Regions from separate parts of the Allobosea sp. 2KB_26 genome, predicted to be linked through region 1. Evidence: predicted binding sites of a transcription regulator. Region 1 holds the regulator's gene; each other region holds the start of a gene.

Region 1 (7,489 bases):
GCTGGTCGGCACCGTGCTCTACTCGCGCTCGCCCTCGGGCCTCGGCATCCTGACGGCCGGCATCATCCTCGCCTTCATGATCATCCCCTTCATTGCCTCGATCACCCGCGACATGCTGGAGCAGATCCCGTCCGTACTGCGTGAGAGCGCCTATGGCATCGGCGCCACGACCTGGGAGGTCGTGCGCCATGTGCTGGTGCCGCAGGCCGGCGTCTCGATCATCGGCGCCATCATGCTCGGTCTTGGCCGCGCGCTTGGCGAGACCATGGCGGTGACCTTCGTCGTCGGCAACGCCAACCGGCTTTCGGCCTCGATCATGGATCCCGGCTCGACCATCGCCTCGCGCATCGCCAACGAATTCAACGAGGCGATGGGCCTGCAGCTCAACGCGCTGATCGCGCTTGGCTGTATCCTCTTCTTCGTCACCTTCGTCGTCCTCGTGATCGCGCGTATCCTTGTCGCGCGCGTCAAGTCCTTCTGAGCGGAGCCTGGCCATGAACAGCGCCGTCACCCCGCCCGCCACGACGCCTCATCAGGTCTGGGGCCGTGTCCGTCCCGCGCGCCGCACCGCCGATCGGGCGATGAAAATCATCGCCACCAGCTTCACCCTTCTCGCCATCTTCGTGCTGTTCTGGATTCTCGGCATGCTGCTCGTGAAGGGGATCGGCGGGCTCTCCGTCGCGACCTTCACCCAGGTCACGCCCGGTCCCGGCAGCGAGGGGGGCGGCCTTGCCAACGCCATTGTCGGCTCGATCGTGCTGACCTTCCTCGGCATCGCCGTGGCGACGCCGGTGGGCGTGCTCGCCGGCACCTATCTTGCCGAATACGGCAAGGGCTCGAAGCTCGCGGATCTGATCCGTTTCATCAACGACATCCTGCTCTCGGCACCGTCGATCCTGATCGGCCTCTTCGTCTACGTCATCCTGGTCGAGCCGTTCCGCGGCTATTCCGGCTGGGCCGGCGGCGTCGCGCTGGGCATCATCGCGATCCCGGTGATCGTGCGCACCACCGAGGACATGCTGCGCCTCGTGCCGAGCTCGTTGCGCGAAGCCGGTGCTGCGCTGGGCGCCCCGCCTTCGGTCGTCATCACCAGCGTGACCTGGCGGGCGGCGAAATCCGGTATGGTCACCGGTATCCTGCTGGCCCTGGCGCGCATCGCCGGCGAAACGGCGCCGCTGATCTTCACTGCGCTGAACAACAATTTCTGGTTCTCGCCCACCCTCGTCGGCGGCGTCTCCAACCTGCCGGTGACGATCTACCAGTTCGCCTCCGCCCCTTATGAGAACTGGCAGCAGCTCGCCTGGGCCGGTTCGCTGATCATCACCGTCTCGATCCTGTGCCTCTCGCTTATCGCCCGCCGTATCGTGCGGGGCGGCAAATGAACGGCCTTAAACCCTCGTCGCGTTCGATCTGAAGGAACAAGTCGATGCTTTCGACGCTGGAACTGAGCCCGCAAGCGCTTGATGCCGAGGCCCCCGTCCGGATCGCGGTCAAGAACCTCGATTTCTACTACGGCGAGCACAAGGCGCTGAAGAACATCAATCTCGACTTCCGGGACCGCCATGTCACCGCCCTGATCGGGCCGTCGGGCTGCGGCAAGTCGACCCTGCTGCGCATCTTCAACCGGATCTATTCACTCTATCCGGAGCAGCGCGCCACCGGCGAGATCCTGCTCGACGGCCGCAACGTCATCAGCAACGATATCGATGTGAACGAGCTGCGCTCGCGCGTCGGCATGGTGTTCCAGAAGCCGACGCCCTTCCCGATGTCGATCTACGACAATGTCGCATTCGGCATCCGCCTCTATGAGAAGCCGCCGAAGTCCGAACTCGACGACCGCGTCGAAGGTGCGCTGCGCCGCTCTGCCCTCTGGGACGAGGTCAAGGACAAGCTGAAGACCTCCGGCATGGGCCTGTCCGGCGGCCAGCAGCAACGCCTCTGTATTGCGCGTACCATCGCCCAGAAGCCGGAAGTGATCCTGTTCGATGAGCCGACCTCGGCGCTTGATCCGATCTCGACCGGCAAGATCGAGGACCTGCTCGAGCAGCTCAAGACCGACTTCACCATCGTCATCGTCACCCACAACATGCAGCAGGCGGCGCGCATCTCGCAGTACACCGCCTTCATGTATCTGGGCGAGGTGATCGAGTTCGACGCCACCAACACCATCTTCATGAACCCGCACAAGAAGCAGACGCAGGATTACGTCACCGGTCGCTTCGGCTGAAACGGTACCAAGCCTTCCAACTGCTTTGCCGACAAAGGACACGCCGCGATGACTGATCACATCGTCCGCTCATATGACGCCGATCTCGAGGGGATCCGCCGCAGCCTTGCCGAGATGGGGGGCATGTCGGAGCGCATGCTCGGCGATTCGACGGTCGCCCTGGTGCGCCGTGATACCGGATTGGCACAGAAGGTCATCAGCGCCGACCAGCGCCTCGACAACCTGCAGCGTGAGGTCGAGGAGAAGGCGGTCCTCACCATCGCCCGGCGCCAGCCGCTCGCCAACGACCTGCGCGAGCTGATCTCCGCCATTCGCATCGCCGCCGATATCGAGCGTGTCGGCGATCTCGCCAAGAATATCGCCAAGCGCGCCGTTGCGATCTCCGGCCAGTTCCAGCCGCCGTCGCGTGCGGTCGTCGGCCTCGAGCATATGAGCCGCCTGGTTCAGGCCCAGCTCAAGGACGTGCTCGATGCCTATGCCGTCAGCAATGAGCAGAAGGCCATGGAGGTCTGGCGCCGAGACGACGAGATCGACGCGCTCTATACCTCGCTCTTCCGCGAGCTGCTCACCTATATGATGGAAGACCCGCGCAACATCACCTTCTGCACGCATCTCCTGTTCTGCGCGAAGAATGTCGAGCGTATCGGCGACCACACCACCAACATCGCCGAGACGATCCACTATCTCGTCACGGGCGAAGCCTTGGACGCAGCCCGTCCGAAGCTCGACACCACCAACATTCTTCTGGACGCCGCCACCGGTGAGTGACCGGCGCCCGACACCTTTGGGACCGAGTGAGACATGCCTGCACGCATCCTGATCGTTGAGGACGAAGAGCCGTTGACCCTGCTGCTGCGCTACAATCTCGAGGCCGAAGGCTTCGAGGTCGATAGCGTAGCGCGTGGCGACGATGCCGAGCTGCATCTGCGCGATCATACGCCGGACCTCGTGCTGCTCGACTGGATGCTACCGGGCCTTTCCGGCATTGAGCTCTGCCGGCGGCTGCGGACCCGTCGCGATACCGAGCGAGTGCCGATCATCATGCTCACGGCCCGCGGCGAGGAGACCGAGCGTGTGCGCGGCCTTGCCACCGGGGCTGACGACTATGTCGTCAAGCCTTTCTCGCTGCCCGAGCTGATCGCGCGCATCCAGGCGCTGCTGCGCCGCGCCAAGCCGGGTCATGTTGCCGGGCTGCTGGCCGCCGGCGATCTTGAACTCGACCGCACCACCCGCCGTGTCCGCCGCTCAGGGAGCGAGTTGCATCTCGGCCCGACCGAGTTCCGCCTGCTCGAGTTCCTGATGCAGGCGCCGGGTCGGGTCTATTCCCGCGCCCAGCTGCTCGACGCGGTCTGGGGTCGCGATGTCTATATCGACGAGCGCACTGTCGACGTCCATGTCGGCCGCCTGCGCAAGGCGATCACCCCCGACAACGCCAAGGATCCGCTGCGGACCGTTCGTGGCGCCGGCTACGCCTTCGACGAGACCTTTGCGCGGAGCTGAGACTTGGATCGTCGGGCCGGATATCGAACCCGGCGCGATGATCTGATCGTCTATGTTTGCATCGGCTTTCCCGAAAGCCGCAATCCACTTTTCGGGCCGATACTCTAGCGCGGCCCTGCGATGATGACCGCCGCGCCGGCGAGGCAGATCAGCCCGCCGGCAATGTCCCAGCGGTCGGGGCGAAAGCCCTCGACGACCCAGAGCCAGGCGAGCGAACTCACGATATAGATGCCGCCATAGGCGGCATAGGCGCGTCCGGCCATTTCGCTCTCCGCCAGCGTCAGCAGCCAGGCGAACAGGGCGAGGCAAACCAGTCCGGGCACGATCCACCAGATCGGCTTGCCGAGCCGGAGCCAGCCCCAGAACGCGAAACAGCCGGCGATTTCGAGAATGGCTGCGCCAAGATAGGCGGCGATGGTCGGCATGGTTCGTCCTATCGATGGCCCGCGCGGCGGGATTACCCTTGACCGCAGGCCGCGCGGACGGCAAGCCGGACCGATGTCCTCACATCACATCGCCATCATCGGAGCAGGGCCGTCCGGGCTGATTGCGGCCGAGCGCCTCGCAGTGGCCGGCCATGCGGTCACGATCTACGATCGCATGCCCTCGCCGGCTCGCAAATTCCTGCTGGCCGGGCGCGGCGGGTTGAACCTCACCCATTCCGAACCGCTCGACAGCTTCCTGGCCCGCTATCGCGATGCCCGAACCTGGCTGGAGCCGGCCATTCGTGCCTTCCCGCCGCAATCCCTGCGCGACTGGGCCGATGCGCTCGGGCAGGACACGTTCGTCGGCAGCAGCGGGCGTGTCTTCCCTCGCGCCATGAAGGCTTCCCCCCTGCTTCGTGCCTGGCTGCGCCGGCTCGATGGTCTCGGCGTCGCCTTCGCGCCTGGGCAGCGCTGGACCGGCTGGAGCGAAGCGGGCGTTCTGACGTTCCGGAGCCGCGATGGCGCCGATTTCGAGGCGAAGCACGACGCGACGCTGCTCGCGCTCGGCGGCGCAAGTTGGCCGCGGCTAGGGTCCGATGGCGCCTGGGCGACTTTGCTGGCAGCGCGCGGCATTGCGATTGCGCCGCTGCGCCCATCCAATGGCGGCTTTACGGTCGATTGGTCGCAGACCATGCGCGAGCGTTTTGCCGGCGTGCCGCTGAAACGGATCGTCCTGAGCTTCGGCGGCCAATCCGTGCCCGGCGAGGCGATGATCGATGCGGCGGGTCTGGAAGGCGGGGCGGTCTATGCACTCTCTGCCCCGATCCGCGAGACGATCCTGCGCGAGGGCAGGGCGGTCATCACCGTCGATCTGCGGCCCGATCACGAGGCGGCGCTGCTGGTCCAGCGGCTCGCGCATCGTCGCAAGGGCGTGACGCTGAGCAATCATCTGCGCAAGGCTGCAGGTCTTGCTCCATCCGCGATTGCGCTGCTGCGCGAAGCGGCGAAGGGGCCACTTCCCCAAGACGCGGAGAGGCTGGCCGCACTGATCAAGGCCGCACCTCTGGTGCTCACCGGTCTCAGACCGATCGAGCGGGCGATCTCCACCGCCGGTGGCGTCGCCGCGGCCGAGGTCGAGGAAGGCTTCATGCTGAAACGCTTGCCCGGTACCTTTGTCGCAGGCGAGATGCTGGATTGGGAGGCGCCGACCGGCGGCTATCTGCTGCAGGCCTGTTTCGCGACCGGAGTCGCAGCTGCAGCAGGGATTCAGGCCTGGCTCGCGGAAAGCTGAACGATCGCCTCAGGCGATTGCGATGATCTCGACCGCCTCAACGCCGATGCTGACGCTCTCGCCAATGCCCTTGCCCATCAGCGCGCTCGCCAACGGCGCGACATAGGGCAGCGTTCCCCGCGCCGGATCGGCCTCGTCCTCGCCGACCAGTCGCCAGTTCTGCTTGCGCCCGTCGGCCCGGCGGATCGTCACTGTCGAGCCGAAGCGGACGATGTCGTGCCTTTCCTGCGCAGGGGCCAGCTTGGCGCTGGCGCGCCGCGCGGTCCAGTAGCGGAACTCGCGCCGCGTCTGAGCGATCTCGGTGCGGTCGCCTCCAGCCAGCGCCGCCGCGTGTTCGTCATGCCAGCGCGCCAGCTGGGCCTCGATCTGTGCGAGCCCTTCAGGCGTCACGAGGTTCGGGTGAGGCGAGACTGGCCGGTCTGGCAGCTCGTCCAGGGTCCCTCTTTCCTCGGCTTCCTTGACGAAGGCGCGAGTCATTCTGGCCTCCTCCTATTGATCTCGGCACATCCGGCGAACCGGACCACAGCTTTCAGTGTTACGTCCTCACGGCTGCATGTGCTGCAGCGCCAACCCGATGCTGGAATCTGAAGCGGCGATCACTTGGAGATGGGGATCAGGCACTGCCGAAGACAAGACCCGGGCAGTCTACACCGACGTGTCCGGCCGCACCATCGAGAGCGGAACCATCGCGCCGCCGCTGCCCCGGGATAGCGAGCACAGTCTCGCTTGAAGGTTGCAGCCATGCCCGAGAAGCTCTGCGCTCGCACCAGACTTTCCATCGCGGCCACTCTGATCGTGTGTCGCGAGACCCGAAGTGGATCGTCCTGGAAACGCGGCAACGGATCGTTGCGAGTGACGGTCTCGATTGACCGACACATATCCTATTGGTTATGAATTCAGACCAATAGCCAGAGAGTTATGCGTCCTGATCCCGTGCCGTCGCAGCGTGCTCTCCCAAACGTTTGCCGGGCCGAAGCGGCCTCTTCGAGAGGCTGTATCGCGATGTCGAGCAGACGGTGGCCTCGTCCAAGAAACAGCAGCATCGAGGGAAGATCATGAGCCAGAGCGAGTCCCAGAACCAAAACTCCCCGTCCCAGATGATAGACGAGCGGATCAGCGAGCTGGGAGACTGGCGGGGCACGATGCTCTCCCTGCTCCGCGCATGGATCAAGCAGGCCGATCCCGAGGTCGTCGAGGAGTGGAAGTGGCGAGGGGTTCCCGTGTGGGCGCACCACGGAATGATCTGCACCGGCGAGACCTATAAGAGCGTCGTCAAGCTGACCTTTGCCAAAGGGGCTTCGCTCGACGACCCATCAGGCCTCTTCAATTCCAGTCTCGACGGCAACACCAGGCGTGCCATCGACGTCCATGAGGGCGAGACGATTGACGAAGGGGCATTGAAGGCTCTCATTCGCGCAGCCGTGACCCTGAATACGTCCCGCGCTCGTGGCAAGACCAAGTCGCGCGGATAAGGCTCGCTCCGTTTCGACATGCGCAGGCGCGCGATAAGGCCGGACGCCCATCGCGCCCGCTCAGGAATCGCTTCAATCCGGGTGCGCACGGCACGGCGTGCTCCTGTCACCTGCTGTCAGCTATGCGCCAGCTGCGACCGCTTAGCCCTCGCGCCCGGACCGGTTTCGCCCCATATTGCGGCCATGCCGAAAAGCTCCGACACGACCGCCAAGGCGAAGCCTGCAAAGAAGCCCGCGTCCGCGCGCACGCCGAACTCGAAGGCCACCAAGCCGGAGTTGATGCCGCTCGAGGGCTATCTCGCCGATCTGCTCAATCCCGCGATCAACCGCGGCAGGGCGGTCCCGGGTGGCGCTTCCGGTTTCAGCGACCAGCCACAGGCCGGCTATGGCGAGCCGCGCCCCGGCGACACCAAGCTGAAGAAGAAGCCGAAGAAGGGCGACGCGGCTTCCGCTTTCGGCGAGGCCGAGGGCGAGACCGCGGCCTCCGTCACCGCGCATTCGCTGCAGCACCTGCTGGAGTCCGGCAGTCCTTTCATCGATCCCGGCAAGCCCTGGACGCCGCATCGCCCGGCTC
Region 2 (7,489 bases), on a different contig from region 1:
GCGAGGCTGGCGCATTGCACGAGCACGCTGGTCGAGCGATCCGGAAACTGGTCGGTGCCGGGGCTGAATGCGGACAGCGCCGGAGCGGTGCTGGTGCCGTCGAGCACGGCGAAGGCGGCTTCAGCCGGGCCTTCGACCAGAGTCGCGCCGCAATGGAAGCGCAGCCAGGCGCCGGCGGGGCCCGCCCGCAGGTCGGCCGGCAGCCAGATCGGCGTCTCGTAATCGGCGAGGGTCAGCAGGGCGATGGCGGTTGCCGGTTCCAATCCGGCCGGTGCAGCAAAGCCGGTTGCGACGTCCTCGACGAGGCCGGGCTCCGACAAGGCGGCGAGCAGGGCGCGGAAGGCGGCCTGGGACTGGAAGACCGGGTCGGAAAAGCCGGCGCCAATGAGTGTGTCGTCCTGCATCACGCGCCCCGGACCAGAGTGAAGAAATCGACCTTGGTGGCTGCAGCCTTGCGCGAGGCGAGGGTGCGCGCCGCCTGCTGGCGGGTGGCGAGCTCGGCGACGCCGCTGCGGAGCGGCCCGGCCTCGCCTTCGCCCTGCAGCAGCCCGTCGATCACCGCTGCGAGCCGCGCCTTCCGGCCGTCGCGACCAAGAGCGTAGGAGAAGCCCATCGTGCCGTCGCCGAGGCGCACGACGCAGCGCGTCACGGTGGCTTCGCCGAGATTGAAGCGGCGTCCCGCGCCGCCGGCACGGCCCTCGACCATGACGGTCCCGGTTTCGGGTGCTTTCAGCACGTCATGGTCGGGCAGGGCGCCGAGCCCACCGGCGAGGCTCTCGATTTCGGCGCGTGAGGCCCGGGCGAGGATTGCCAGCCATTGTTGTCGTGGGGTGGTCCCGCTCATCTCAGGTCGCTCTCTGGTCAGGGCCTAATGTCTAGACTACGATAGGGTCGTCATAGAGAAAGGTCTATACATTTTGGATGAAGCTTTGATGACGGATGCCCATGCAGCCAGCCAGGCCGGCGAAGCCGCCACGGCATGGCGGCGTATCGCGGACAAGATCGAAGCGGCGATCGGGCGGGGCGAATACGAGACGGGCGCGACGCTGCCCTCTTCGCTCGCGCTTGCCGAGCGCTATGGCGTGCACCGGCATACGGTTCGCCAGGCCTTTCGGCATCTCGCCGATCGGGGGCTGGTCAGCGTCTCGCGCGGTCGCGGGACGCAGGTCACTGCTCCGCGCTTTCCCTATCGCATCGGCCGGCGCGTCAGCATGCGCACCAATTTCGGCGCGGCCGGCATCACCGTGGCAGGCTCGATCCTGGGTGCCGAGATCGTCAAGGGCGAGGCAGAGGCCTGCGCGGCCCTGCGCTTGGAGGATGGAGCGCCGCTCTGGCGGATCGAGACGCTGAGCCTTGCCGGTGGCGTGCCGGTGAGCACTGGCGTGCATATCCTTTCGGCCGAACGCTTCCCGGATTTCGACAAGATGCTGAGCCGGGCCGGCTCGTCGATCTCCGCAGCCTTCGCCGCCTGCGGCATCCCGGATTATGTGCGGCTCTCGACGCGGCTTTCGGCGCGGCTCGCCAGCGAGCGCGAAGCGCTGCTGCTCAGGGTCGAACCTGGCGCTGCGGTCATGCTCTCCGCGGCGGTCGACGCCCTGCCTGACCTGACGCCGATCCACCTGGTCGACGGCATCTTTGCCGGCGAACGGATGGAGATGGTGGTCGAGCCGTTCGCGGAGTGAGTGCAGCCGCTCGGATGGTCGGGGCAGGCCTCGGCATGACGCGCCTGTCCGTCAGAGGGCCCTTTTGCCGATGATGGCGAAGCGCAGCTTGCTGGACAGGAAGTCGATCGCGGTCACGGCGGCAAGCACGAGCAGGATCAGGAACGAGACCTGCTGCCATTCCAGGGTGCGGATGGTCTCGGCGAGATAAAGGCCGATGCCGCCGGCGCCGACGATGCCGATGATGGTCGAGGAGCGGGTGTTCGACTCGATGTAGTAGAGCACCTGGCTGGCGATGACCGGCAGCACCTGCGGGATCAGCCCGAAGCGGATCTCGTGGAGCTTGCCGCCGCCGGAGGAGGTCACGCCCTCGACGGGCTTGCGGTCGGCGGATTCGATCGCTTCCGAATAGAGCTTGCCGAAGGCGCCGAGATCGCTGGTCATGATCGCGAGCATGCCGGCGAAAGGGCCGAGACCCACGACATTGACCCAGATCAGAGCCCAGATCAGCGCATCGACGCCGCGCACGGTGTCGAGCGAGCGGCGCGCCAGGAAATGGATGACGCGGTTGGCGACGACGTTCTTGGCTGCGAGGAAGCCGAGCGGGAAGGCGAGGATCGCAGCGAGGATCGTGCCGAGGAAGGCGATGGCAATGGTCTCGAACAGCGCTTTCACGAAGATCACGGCGCGGGCCGCGGAGCCTGGGTCCGGCGGCAGCATCAGCACGACGAATGTGCCGAGATTGCCGATGCCGGTGATGATCTTCCAGAGCGAGACCTCCAATGTGGTCAGCCCGTAGAGGAAGAGGCCGAGCAGGCCGGCAACGACTGCGATGGTGGTCAGGCGCGTCTTCAGTGAGCCGTCGATGGCGCCTTGGTGGCGACGGACGAGATCGGCGCGCTCGGTGGCGGTGAGGACGAGGCTCATGAGCGGTGCTCCAGGCTGAGCAGGGCGTGGCGCAGGCGCTCGGTGCCGTAGTCGATCAGCATGACGGTGACGATGATCATGAGCAGGATGGCGCTGACATCGGTGAAGTAGAATTTGCGGATGGCCTCGATCAGATCCTGGCCGATGCCGCCGGCCCCGACGAAGCCCATGATCGAGGCGCCGCGGACATTGATCTCGAAGCGCAGCAGCGCGTAGCTGGCGAAATTGGAAAGCACCTGCGGGACGACGGCGAAGCGGATCGTCTGCCACCAGCCCGCGCCTGTCGCGGTGAGGCCGTCGACCGGCTTCATGTCGATGTTCTCGACCACCTCGGAGAAGAGCTTGCCCATCGCACCCATGGTGTGGATCGCGATGGCGAGCACGCCCGGCAGCGGGCCGAGGCCGAAGGCGATGACGAAGATCAGCGCGAAGACGATCTCCGGCACGGTGCGGCAGAATTCTAGGAAGCGGCGGGTGGTCCAGCGCAGCCAGCCGGCACGGCCGAGATTGGCGGCGGCGGAAAAGCAAAGCAGGAAGCCGCCGACGGCGCCTAATACGGTGCCGACATAGGCAATCAACAGGGTCTGCCAGAGCAGCTTGAGCCAGCCGTTCAGGCCCCAGTACCATTCCTTGAGATCGGCGCCGAGCGTGGCGAGACGCAGGGTCGGCATGGTCTCGAGGATGTATTTCGGGAAGCGCCAGGCATTGGCGGCGAATTTCGCGAGATCGACCTCCGAGCCGATCGCGGAAAGGACGACGCAGGCGATGAAGATGGCGGCACCGAGCAGGGCCTGGCGGCGCTTTGCGCCCATCTCGCGCCGATAGAGATCGGCATGGCCGCGAATGGCGGGGTCGTTGCGATCGATCGTCAGGGTCATGATGGTTCCGTCGCGGGGTTCGCCAGTCGCGGCGGGACGCCACTCCGTCATGGCCGGGACAAACCCGGCGATGACGGTCGGCGGTAAGCGCTTACGAGGACTTCTTCTTGCGGAGCGCGTCGACGAACTTGTTCAGTTCGATGATCGGGTCGTAGGCCTTGTTGTCGACGGCGACGAGCGGGCCCTGCTTGCCTTCATAGATCTTGTCGAAGGCGACCTTGTCCTTGGTGGCGAGGTTGAGGACGGCGTCTCGGATCGAGGCCTTGAGCGGCTCCGGCAGGTCGGAGAGATAGGCCATCGGCGAGTTCACGATCTGCTCGGACTTGTAGATGATCCGGAAATCGTCGGCCTTGACCATGTTCTTGCGGGCCATGCGCTGCAGGTTGGATTCCTGCTCGTCGTTCCACCAGTTGGCGGCGATGTCGACGGTGCCCTGGCCGAGCGCGATGACCGCGTTCTCGTGGCTGCCGGTATAGACGACCTTGCCGAAGAAGGTCTCGGGGTCGATCTTCATGCCGTCGAGCACGAAGCGCGGCACATTGTTGCCGGAGGTGGAATTGGGATCGACGAGGCCGAGATTCTTGCCCTTCAGGTCCTCGACCTTCTGATAGGGCGAGTCCTTCTTCACGTAGAAGACGGAATGGTAGCCCTTGGTGCCGTCGAGATTGGTCTCGATCGCGAAGGCATCGACCTTGGCGCCGGTCATGCGAGCACGAGCGAAGGAGGCGGGGCCGTACATGCCGATATGGATGTTGCCGGCGCGCTGGCCTTCGATGATCGCGGCATAGTCGTTGGCGATACGCAGCGTCACCTTGGTGCCGAGTTCTTTCGCGAGGTAGGTGACGAAGGGGGTATAGCGCTCGACGACGCCAGACGCGTTCTCGGACGGGATGATGGCGAAGATCAGCTCCGGATACTTGGCTTTCCAGTCCTGCGCGAAGGCGGGAGCGGCGAGCGTCGCGGCCAGGCCGGCGGCGGCGAGCGTGAGGGTATGACGACGGGTCAGCATGGTTTGCTCCTGTTGAAGGCTGTTGGTGGTCTTTTCAGGCGTAAGCGGTCCTGGCCGGGCTGAGGCCTGGCTCAGGCTGCGGTCTGCTTGGCGCGCTTGGCTTCGGCGATGGCGATGGCGTCGAGCGCGTCCAGCGCCTCGGCGCCGGCATCCTTGGCCTCGATGCCGTAGAGTTCGGCGGCGATCTCGCGGGTCAGCGCCTGCGGCACGTCGTCGAACACGACCTTGCCGGCGGCCATGCCGATCAGCCGGTCGCAATATTTCGCCGCGATATCGAGGTCGTGCAGATTGCAGATCACGGTGATGCCGTCCTCGCGATTGATGCGGAAGAGCGCATCCATCACGACCTGGGTGTTGCGCGGATCGAGCGAGGCGATCGGCTCGTCGGCGAGGATGACCGTCGGCTCCTGGACCAGGGCACGGGCGATCGCGACGCGCTGCTGCTGGCCGCCCGAGAGGGTCTCGGCGCGCTGGGCCAGCAGATGGCCCATGTCGAGGCGCTCGAGCGCGGCGATGGCGCGGATCTTGTCGTCCGGCGAGAAGCTCTTCACCAGCGTCAGGAAGGCCGAGCGGTGATTGAGCCGGCCGAGCAGGACATTGGTCAGCACGTCGAGGCGGCCGACGAGATTGAACTGCTGGAAGATCATCGCGGTGTCGCGACGCCAGGCGCGCAGTTCGGCGCCCTTCAATGCGGTGACATCGCGTTCGTCGCTGATCAGGCGGCCGGAGTTCGGCTCCGCCAAGCGGTTGATCATGCGCAGCAGGGTCGACTTGCCGGCGCCCGAGCGGCCGATGACGCCGACCATTTCGCCCTTCGGGATCGACAGCGAGACATTGTCCACGGCGGCCTTGCCGCTGAAGCGCTTGGTCAGGCCTTCGATACGCAGCATGAACGGTCTTCCCATCGAGGAGCAAGCATGGCGACATCCGGACATGGGCGAGGCGCAGTCCGGAGCTCATGCTCTCTTGCAGTGCGCAAACCGGTATCGGCGACAGATGACAGGGCCGTGACAGCAGGATTGCGGGCGGGGAAGCGGGCGCACGGAGGCTGTTGACTCGCCTGAGGAGGCGGAGTCATAAAGAACAAAATAGGAACATTTGGAGTGCCAAGACGTGAGCGATCATGCCGTCGCCGCGCTGCGGCGAAGCATTGCCGGTTTGGAAAGCGTCTCTGTCTCGCTGGGCGGGGAGGCGAGCTTCAGCCTTGGCCACGCGGCGGCCGATGCGGCGCTGGGGCCGCTGCGTCGCCATGCCCTGCACGAGATCGTGGCGATGGCGCATCAGGCTCCGGCGGCGACGGGCTTCGTCGCCGGGTTGATCGCGCGGCTGGAGCGGCGGCCCGTCGTCTGGCTGCGGCAGGATTCCGCCGGCGCCGAGGGTGGTGAACTCTATGCGCCGGGGCTTGCGGCGTTCGGGCTCGATCCTGACCGGGTGCTTGCGGTGCGGGGGCGCGATCCGCTTGCCGTGCTGAAGGCGGCGGGCGACGCCTTTCCGCACGGCAATGACCGACGCTCGGGCATCGGCGCGGTGGTGATCGAGCTCGAAGGTACGCCGGCCTGCCTCGATCTCACGGCCAGCCGGCGTCTCGTCCTGGCGGCGCGGGATGCCGGCGCGACGGCTTTTCTCCTGCGGCTGGGAAGCAGTCCTGCTCCGAGTGCGGCGACGATCCGCTGGGCGGTTTCGGCGGCGCCTTCGGAGGGGCGGGTGAGAGCGCATGGGCCGGGCCGGCCGAGTTTCGCGGTCACGGTGCTGCGCAACCGGCACGGGGCGACGGGCGAGTGGGTGATGGAGTGGGACAGTCATGCGTATAGCTTCCGCGAGCCGCTTCCTGTCGCTCTGGTTCCCGCGCCTGCCCATCGACCGGATCAGACGCAGCCAGGGCGCATCCGTTCGGGCAATGTCGCAGAGGCGTGGCCCGCAGCCCGGCGGGCCAGCGGATGATCCTGGTCCTCTTGTTGTGGTGGGCAAGGCGAAGGGCGCCTTCCGCCTGACGAGCCTCGATGCCGAAGCCGAACGCCTCGGCCTGCATCCGACCATGGCGCTGGCCGATGCGCGCGCCATGATCCCGCGGCTGGTCGTGGCCGAGGAGGACAGGGCGGCCGATGCAGCCCTGCTTGGCGCCGTTGCCGACTGGTGCGACCGCTATACGCCGCTGGTCGCTCTCGATGGCGAGGATGGCCTGCTGCTCGATATCTCGGGCTGCACCCATCTCTTCGGCGGCGAAGCCCTGCTTGGCCGCGACTGCCTGCTTCGGCTGAAACGGCGGGGCTTTACGCTGCGCGCCGCTATTGCCGGGACGGCGCGCGCCGCCTGGGGCGTCGCGCGCTATGGGCGCGGCGGCATCGTGCCGCCGGGCGGAGAGAGCCAGGCCCTGTGGCCCTTGCCGACCGCGGCGCTCGGCCTGGAGGCTGCACGGCAGCACGGGCTCGCACGCATGGGCCTCAGCCATATCGCCGATCTGGAGACGCGACCGCGCGCGCCGCTGGCCGCCCGGTTCGGCCGCGACCTGCTCGACAGGCTCGACCAGGCGCTCGGCCGCCTGCCGCAGGCGCTGTCACCGCGACGACCGCTGCCTGAATGCATGGCGGAACGGCGTTTCGCCGAACCGTTGGCGCATGAAGCCGGTATCCGGGCGGCCCTGGCCGGCCTGGGCGAGAGTCTGGCCGGCATGCTGGAAGCGCGCGGCGAAGGCGCGAGAGTGTTCGAGGCGAGCTTCTTCCGCAGTGACGGGGCCGTGCGCCGTCTCGGCATCGAGACCGGGATGCCGTTGCGCGATCCGGCGGCGGTCGATCGACTCTTCGCCCTGAAGCTGGATGCCCTGGCGGACCCGCTCGATCCCGGCTTCGGTTTCGACCTGATCCGGCTCTCGGCCGGTGCGACCGAGCCTTTCGCGGCCGATCAGGGGGCTCTTGCGGCCGGTCGGGAGGAGGAACCCGATGCAGCCGCCGCCGAGCGGGCCCTGACGGAGGTCGCCGATGCGATCGCCGCCCGGATCGGCCCGGATCGCGTGCGGC
Region 3 (7,489 bases), on a different contig from region 1:
CTTGCCACGCTTCTCTCCGCCGTCGCGAGCATCTCGGCCGAGACGTCGAGACCGTAACACTGCGTGCCGGGATAGGTCCGGGCGAGCTTGATCAGGTTACGCCCGGTGCCGCAGCCGATTTCCAGGATCGCGCTGCCCGGCGCAGGATCGAGTTCGGCGATGAGCCGGTCCCGGCCAAGCAGATAGAATTTGCGGCTGGCGTCGTAGATATGGCGCTGGTGGCGATACATCCGGTCCATCAGGCCGGCGGCCTCGGTCGTGGCGCGGCCGGCGCTCATGCCGCCGCCCCCTGCAGCACATGGAGATGGAAGGCGCCATAGATCGACGAGCGATCGCGCTCTCCAAGCTCGCGGCTGCGTGCCTCCTCATAGCGCCATTGCGCGAGAATCGAGGCCGGCACCCGGCCGGGCAGCAGTCGCTCATCGGCGGCCGTCCGGAAGATCACGCGTGCGCCGGGTCGCGCCGTGCGCGTGATCTGCGACCAAAGCGCGGTGAGATCCGCGTCATTCATCCAGTCCTGAGCATCGAGCAGCACATAGGCATCGCAGCTCTTCGCAGGCTGGCTCTCGAGAAAGGCCGTGATCGCGCTCTGGTGATAGCCGACGCGGCCGGCCCGCTCTCGAACAGCCGCGAAATTCCGCCTTTCAAGATAGGGCGGCAAGGATGCGTTCTCGTCTGTCGCATAGCCCCGTCCAAAGGCCTGCCGGGCAAAATAGTTCGACTTCAGGTCGAAGCCGCAGGCCAGCCTTTCAAGCCGGCGCCGAAGCACGCCACGTATCCCGGCGTCGCCGTCAGCCGCGAGCGCCTTGTACTGCGCCGGCGGGATGCCGAGCCCATAGAGCGAGGCCGGCTGGCGCACCAGCCAACGTACCAGGGGCTTGTCGAAGACGGGAGCGATATGCCTGTCGAACAGGGCGCGCTGCTCTTCGATGTTGCGCGCCTGAAGCATCACGCGCGGATCGCAGCCGAGCGTGCGGCCAAGCAGATGCCCGGCTCCGATGAAACGGCCGAGCAGGCCGTACCGATAGAAATTGCGGGCAAAGACCTGGATGCGCCGGCGGCCGCTCAGGCTGCGACCTTCCCAGTAGCTTCGTGAAACGGCATCGAGGCGTGGCGCGATCTCGCCGTCATAGAGCGCAATATTCGCCTGCGATTGCGCCTCGCCGAAGAAGCGCAGGAACTCCTCGTGGCCTGCCAGGCTGTCTAGCGCGGCGAGCTTGAGCTTGCCGAGCGCGATATGGGCGCCATTGAGATCGACAGCGCTGATCTTCGCCGGGTTGGCGGTGAGATAGGACAGGATGTTGCAGGAGCCGGACGCGATTGCGACGACATGGTCATCAGGGCGCAGGTCCAGCGCCTCCATATCGACGACCGGGTCTTCCCATATCTGCGGATAGACGAGCCCGGAAAAGGCCAGGGTGAACAGTCGTTCCAGGATGCCCGCCCGTGACAACGGCTTGCTGCGATGCACCGCCGTGGTCAGGCCCATTGTGGTTTCCCGCCGAACCGTACGCGCCGTCTGCATTCTTCGTTCCTCGCGCGGTCCGTTGCGATGGCGAGCCGACTAGAGGAGTCGCGTGACGGTTGGGTGACGCGCTTTGCGGATCAGCTATCCGTGAAGGCGGGCTGACGTGGAGCGCGATCATCCCCATATTCCGCCCGAAACCTTTGAACGGGAGAATGACGATGGGACTGTCCGGACTGTTCGGCGGCAAAGCCAGGGAAGCCGGTGAGTTCGAATTCCAGCTGACCGACGAGGAGTGGCGCCGCCGCCTGACGCCGGAGCAGTACCACGTGCTGCGCGAGCATGGCACCGAGCGCGCTGGCTCCTGCGCCTTGAATTTCGAGAAGCGCGCCGGGCGCTTCACCTGCGCCGGTTGCGGCAACCCCTTGTTCCAGTCCGGCAAGAAATTCGAGAGCGGCACGGGCTGGCCGAGCTTCGACCAGCCACTGGAGGGCGCGGTCGGGATCAGCGAGGACAATAGCTACATGATGCGGCGCACGGAGGTGCATTGCGCCCGCTGCGGCGGCCATCTCGGCCATGTCTTCCCTGACGGCCCACCACCGACCGGACTGCGCTACTGCATCAACGGCGTCGCTATGGATTTCGCTCCGGCTGAAGCCGAGGCCTGAGCCGGATCAGCCGGCCGCGCTCCCTCTTTCGGGAGGGCGGCCGCGCAAGCTCGTGAGTGCTATTCCACAGCCGGGACTGCCCGATGCGCCAGCGCGGAAGCATCGACGGACACCGGCAGATCGCCGAAATGGCCCGACCAGCGCCCCTCGAGCCGCGTCGCGATGAAGGCGTCCGCGACGATGTGAGGCGCATGTCGCAGCAGCAGCGAGGCCTGCAGCGCCAGGGCCAGCCGCTCGACCAGCCGCCGCGCCTGCCCTTCGCTTCGCACCAGAGTGGGTATCTCCGACTCCAGCGCGCTCAAATGCGCATCGAAGCGATTGTCAGCGCCGGCCGCGGTTCGCATCTCCCCGATCAGCGCCACGAGAGAGCCTGGCTCTCGCTCCAGCGAGCGCAGCACATCGAGACAAATGACGTTGCCCGAGCCCTCCCAGACGCTGTTGAGCGGCGCCTCCCGATAGAGCCGGGCCATGGGGTTTTCCTCGATGAAGCCGTTGCCGCCATGGCATTCCAGTGCCTCGACCACGACCGCCGGCGCGCGCTTCGAGACCCAGTATTTCGCAATCGGCGCGCCGATCCGCGCCAGCAACCGTTCGCTCTCGCTCGCGTCCTGACGGTCGAGCGCCGCAAAGAGCCGAAAGGCGAGCCACGCTGCGGCCTCGGCCTCGATCGCAAGATCGGCCAGCACGTTCTGCATGATCGGCTGGTCGATCAACCCGCGCTGGAAGGCGCGCCGATGGGCAGCGTGATGCGCCGCCAGCGAAACGGCGAGCCGCATCTGCCCGGCCGACGCCGCCGCAATGTCCAGCCGGGAGCCCTGGTTCATGGCCAGGCCGGTGCGCAGGCCCCGGCCTGGCTCTCCGATCATCTGGCCGATCGCACCGCGGAACTCGACCTCGGACGAGGCATTCGAGCGATTGCCGCATTTGTCCTTGAGTCGCTGGATCGCCACGCCGTTGCGCGAGCCGTCCGGCAGCCAGCCCGGCGCGACGAAGCAGGAAATGCCCTCGGCGGTTCGGGCCAAGGTCAGGAACAGGTCGGAATGCGGCACCGAGAAGAACCACTTGTGCCCGGTCAGGGACCATGTCCCGTCGCCATTGTCCTCGGCGATGGTCTGGGTCTGGCGCAGGTCCGAGCCTCCCTGCTTCTCGGTCATTGCCGTGCCGACAGTCGCCCCCGTCTTGGCGGAGGCGGTCGTCTGGCGCCGGTCATAGCGGTTGGAGCTGACCAGGGCGCCCCACTTGCTCCAGAGGTCGGGATCCTGCCTCAGGACCGGGATCGCGGCATAGGTCATGCTGATCGGGCAGCAGATGCCGCTTTCGCCCTGGCTCCAGAGATAAGAGAGCGCAGCACGCGCCACCTGTGCGCCCGGGCCCGGCCTGTTCCATGCGAGCGAATGGGTCTCCTGCCCGATCGCGAGCCCCATCAGCTCGTGCCAGGCCGGATGGAACTCGATCTGGTCGATGCGGTTGCCGAACCGGTCATGCGTCCTGAGTTCGGGCGTGAACCTGTTCGCCAGTCGCGCCAGATCCTGCACCTGCGCCGAACCGACAATGCGCCCCGCCGCGTGCAGGCGCTCCGAGGCCCAGCCTGCATCGAAGGCGGTGGCCGCCGCCTGCAACACGGGATCAGCCGCGAAGGCGTCGTAATCGCACAGTATGGGAACCTGGTTCGTCACGTCATGGGTGGAATGGCGGGAGGCGATATCCACATTCATCGCGGCGCGTCCTGTCGATCGGGCGAGCATTCAACCCCCAACAGCCTTATCCAGCAATCTGCGGCGCAACAGCCTATATTGCCTCTGGAACGAATCACGATCAAAGCGACCTGAAGCCTTGTCCGATCACACCACGTCCGCCCCTCTGCCCCGCCCCGGCGGCCTCGCCGCCCGCGCCGCTGCACAGCCGGCGGCCGGCTATCTGGCAGGCCTCAATCCGGAGCAGCGGCAAGCGGTCGAGGCCACGGATGGCCCAGTTCTGGTCCTGGCCGGCGCCGGCACCGGCAAGACCCGCGTGCTGACCACGCGCATTGCCCATCTGATCGCCACGAACCGCGCCTACCCGTCCCAGATCCTCTCGGTGACCTTCACCAACAAGGCGGCGCGCGAAATGAAGGAGCGCATCGCAAGCCTGGTCGGCCCCGTGGCCGAAGGCATGCCCTGGCTCGGCACCTTCCACTCGATCTCGGCCAAGATCCTGCGCCGCCATGCCGAGCTCCTCGATCTCCGCTCGGACTTCACCATTCTCGATACCGACGACCAAATCCGCCTGATGAAGCAGGTCATCACGGCCGCGGGGATCGACGAGAAGCGCTGGCCCGGCCGCATGCTGGCGGGCTTCATCGACAGCTGGAAGAACCGCGGGCTTGCCCCCAAGGACGTGCCGCCGGGTGAAGCCGGCGTCTTCGCCGGAGGCAAGGGCGGCGCCCTTTACGCCGCCTATCAGGAGCGGCTGAAAACGCTGAACGCAGTCGATTTCGGCGATCTGCTGCTGCACTGCCTGACGCTGTTCCGGGACCATGCCGATGTGCTCGCGACCTATCATGAGCGCTTCCGCTACATTCTGGTCGACGAGTATCAGGACACCAACACCGCCCAGTATCTCTGGCTGCGCCTGCTGGCGCAGGGCCGGCGCAACATCGCCTGCGTCGGCGACGACGACCAGTCGATCTATGGCTGGCGCGGCGCCGAGGTCGACAACATCCTGCGCTTCGAGCACGATTTTCCCGGCGCGGTCGTGGTCAGGCTGGAACGAAACTACCGCTCGACCGGGCATATCCTCGCCACCGCCTCGAAGCTGATTGCCCGCAACGAAGGCCGCCTCGGCAAGACGTTGCGCACCGAGGATGAGGCCGGGGAGAAGGTCACCATTACCGGCGCCTGGGACAGCCAGGAGGAAGCCCGCCTGATCAGCGACGAGATCGAGGCGATGCAGAGCAAGGGCGAAAACCTTGCCGAGGTCGCCATTCTCGTCCGCATCTCCGCTCAGATGCGCGAGATCGAGGAGCGTTTCGTCCATGTCGGCGTGCCCTATCGCGTCATCGGCGGCCCGCGCTTCTATGAGCGGGCCGAAATCCGCGACGCCATGGCCTATCTGCGCTGCGTGGTGAGCCAGACCGACGATCTCGCCTTCGAACGTATCGTCAATGTGCCGAAACGCGGGCTCGGCGACGCGACAGTGCAGTTACTGCACAACCATGCCCGCGCAACCGGCCTGTCATTGCTGCAATCGGCCCGTGCCGTGGTCGAGACCGAGGAATTGAAGCCAAAGGCCCGCACCGCGCTGCGCGAACTGGTCGAGGCTTTTGCGCGCTGGTCGACCAAGGCCGAACACATGAAGCAGGGCGAGCTTGCCGAGCAGGTGCTGGAGGAATCCGGCTATACCGAGATGTGGCAGAAGGATCGCTCGGCCGATGCGGCCGGCCGCCTCGAGAACCTCAAGGAACTGGTGCGCTCCCTGGACGAGTTCCCAGACCTGCCGGCCTTCCTTGAGCACGTCTCGCTGGTGATGGATGCCGATGGTGGCGAGGCCGAGGCGCGCGTCAGCATCATGACACTGCATGCGGCCAAGGGGCTCGAATTCGATACCGTCTTCCTGCCCGGCTGGGAGGAAGGCCTGTTCCCGAACCAGCGCGCGCTCGACGAAAGCGGCCGCGCCGGGCTGGAAGAGGAGCGCCGCCTCGCCCATGTCGGCCTGACCCGGGCCCGCAAGCGCCTGAAGCTCCTCTTCGCCTCGAACCGCCGGATTCATGGCCTCTGGCAGTCTAGCCTGCCGAGCCGTTTCATCGACGAGTTGCCGGAGGAGCATGTCGAGGTCGTTCAGGCGCCGTCGACCTATAGCCAGGGCGGCTATGGCGCCTCGCGCTTCGACCGCATGGAAAGCTTTGGCTCCTCCTACCAGACGCCGGGCTGGCAGCGCGCTCAGGAGAACCGCGCGCGGAACGGCGGCGGCTCAGGCTTCTCGGACAACAGCGGCCGTGGTTTCGGCCAGGGTGGCTCGGGCTCAGGCCGCCAGCGCGGCCCGGTGCTGATCGAGGGCGAGTTGACGGCGAAATCGACCGGCAGCTCCGCTTTCGATGCCGGCGCCCGTGTCTTCCATATCAAGTTCGGCCCGGGCTCCGTCGCCAGCGTCGACGGTAACAAGCTGACCGTCGATTTCGACAAGGCCGGCCGGAAGATGGTGCTGGACTCCTTCGTGCAGAAGGCGGGCTGAGCAAGCGCAGCCGTCATGTCCGGCGCGCCGATGCAGAGCATCGCCGAAGCGGTTATGCAGGCCCGGATTGCCCCAGGCCGGTTCCGCAGGAATGCCGGCTCCAAGCCAGCAGGATCAGCACGATGCCCGACGTCGCGGTCAATCTGACCGACACCGCCAACCCCGATCTCCACTCGGTGATTTCGCAGGGGCTGCGGGACTACAATGTCGAGATGGGCGGCGTCAGCGACCACACGCCGCTGACGATCACCATCAAAGACAGCAGGAGTGATGAACTGATTGGCGGACTGCTCGGTCGCACCTCGCTCGGCCTGCTGTTCGTCGACCTGCTCTATGTGCCCAAGACCCAGCGCGGGTCGGGCCTCGGCACCCGCATTCTGCAGATGGCAGAGGCCGAGGGTATTCGCCGAGGCTGCCGCAAGGCGGTGCTCTACACGCTCAGCTTCCAGGCGCCGGAGTTCTACAAGCGCTTTGGCTGGAGCGTCTTCGGTGAGATCGCGCTCGAACCGCCCGGAGCGACCCGCTATTTCATGACCAAGGACCTCGTCGCCCCTGCCGACGGCGCATGACATCCGCCCTCGCCCCTGCTATCCCGCCCGCATGCGTGAAGGTCTTCTCCCAGCCACGGTCGCGACCGTGCTCGAACTCTCAACCAGCGGCGACAAGGCGCGCGCGCTGACGGAACTGCTCGGCGAGATCTTCGATCCGACCGAGACCGCCATTTCCTCCTTCGAGATCGAGGACGGCGTCACCACGCTTTCGCTGAGCGCGCCGTGGAAGGTCGAAATCTACTTCGCGACCCATCCTGATGAAGATGCGGTGCGTGACATGCTGCGCCCAATCGTCGGCGACAGCATCGACTCAACCCCCTTCACCACCGTCAACCAGAAGGATTGGGTCGCCACCAGCCTCGACGGGCTCAAGCCCGTACGGGCCGGACGCGTGCTCGTCCATGGCGCGCATGACCGCGACACGGTGCGGGTGAATGATGTCGCGATCGAGATCGAGGCGGCGCTCGCCTTCGGCACCGGCCATCACGGCACCACGGCCGGCTGCCTGCTGGCGCTTGATGCCGAACTCAAGAAGCGCCGCCCACTGCGTGGCCTGGATGTCGGCACCGGCACCGGGATTCTTGGGCTCGCGCTGG

Evidence for each region. The regulator PhoB, encoded in region 1, activates phosphate uptake and scavenging genes when phosphate is short. The targets are predictions, from matches to a motif close to TGTCATNNANCTGTCAT.
Region 2: phnC (phosphonate ABC transporter ATP-binding protein) is a predicted target of PhoB. The motif match lies at 5,472-5,488, and genes of this name have one in related genera.
Region 3: AB4099_RS01415 (BtaA family protein) is a predicted target of PhoB. The motif match lies at 1,578-1,594, and genes of this name have one in related genera.

Annotation. Positions count from the first base shown of each region.
Region 1 covers NZ_JBFRHE010000004.1:481,463-488,951, forward strand. The annotation lists gene pstC (phosphate ABC transporter permease subunit PstC) at 1-481, shown strand, start outside; gene pstA (phosphate ABC transporter permease PstA) at 495-1,382, shown strand; gene pstB (phosphate ABC transporter ATP-binding protein PstB) at 1,427-2,227, shown strand; gene phoU (phosphate signaling complex protein PhoU) at 2,276-2,995, shown strand; gene phoB (phosphate regulon transcriptional regulator PhoB) at 3,029-3,727, shown strand; gene AB4099_RS15690 (YnfA family protein) at 3,832-4,152, opposite strand; gene AB4099_RS15695 (TIGR03862 family flavoprotein) at 4,226-5,443, shown strand; gene greA (transcription elongation factor GreA) at 5,453-5,920, opposite strand; gene AB4099_RS15705 (DUF1801 domain-containing protein) at 6,499-6,915, shown strand; gene uvrB (excinuclease ABC subunit UvrB) at 7,099-7,489, shown strand, end outside.
Region 2 covers NZ_JBFRHE010000001.1:1,075,063-1,082,551, reverse strand. The annotation lists gene phnH (phosphonate C-P lyase system protein PhnH) at 1-404, opposite strand, end outside; gene phnG (phosphonate C-P lyase system protein PhnG) at 404-844, opposite strand; gene phnF (phosphonate metabolism transcriptional regulator PhnF) at 933-1,682, shown strand; gene phnE (phosphonate ABC transporter, permease protein PhnE) at 1,734-2,588, opposite strand; gene phnE (phosphonate ABC transporter, permease protein PhnE) at 2,585-3,466, opposite strand; gene phnD (phosphonate ABC transporter substrate-binding protein) at 3,558-4,475, opposite strand; gene phnC (phosphonate ABC transporter ATP-binding protein) at 4,547-5,365, opposite strand; gene AB4099_RS05175 (ImuA family protein) at 5,589-6,416, shown strand; gene AB4099_RS05170 (Y-family DNA polymerase) at 6,373-7,489, shown strand, end outside.
Region 3 covers NZ_JBFRHE010000001.1:278,604-286,092, forward strand. The annotation lists gene AB4099_RS01410 (class I SAM-dependent methyltransferase) at 1-278, opposite strand, end outside; gene AB4099_RS01415 (BtaA family protein) at 275-1,525, opposite strand; gene msrB (peptide-methionine (R)-S-oxide reductase MsrB) at 1,687-2,133, shown strand; gene AB4099_RS01425 (acyl-CoA dehydrogenase family protein) at 2,193-3,848, opposite strand; gene AB4099_RS01430 (ATP-dependent helicase) at 3,967-6,342, shown strand; gene AB4099_RS01435 (GNAT family N-acetyltransferase) at 6,465-6,911, shown strand; gene AB4099_RS01440 (50S ribosomal protein L11 methyltransferase) at 6,943-7,489, shown strand, end outside.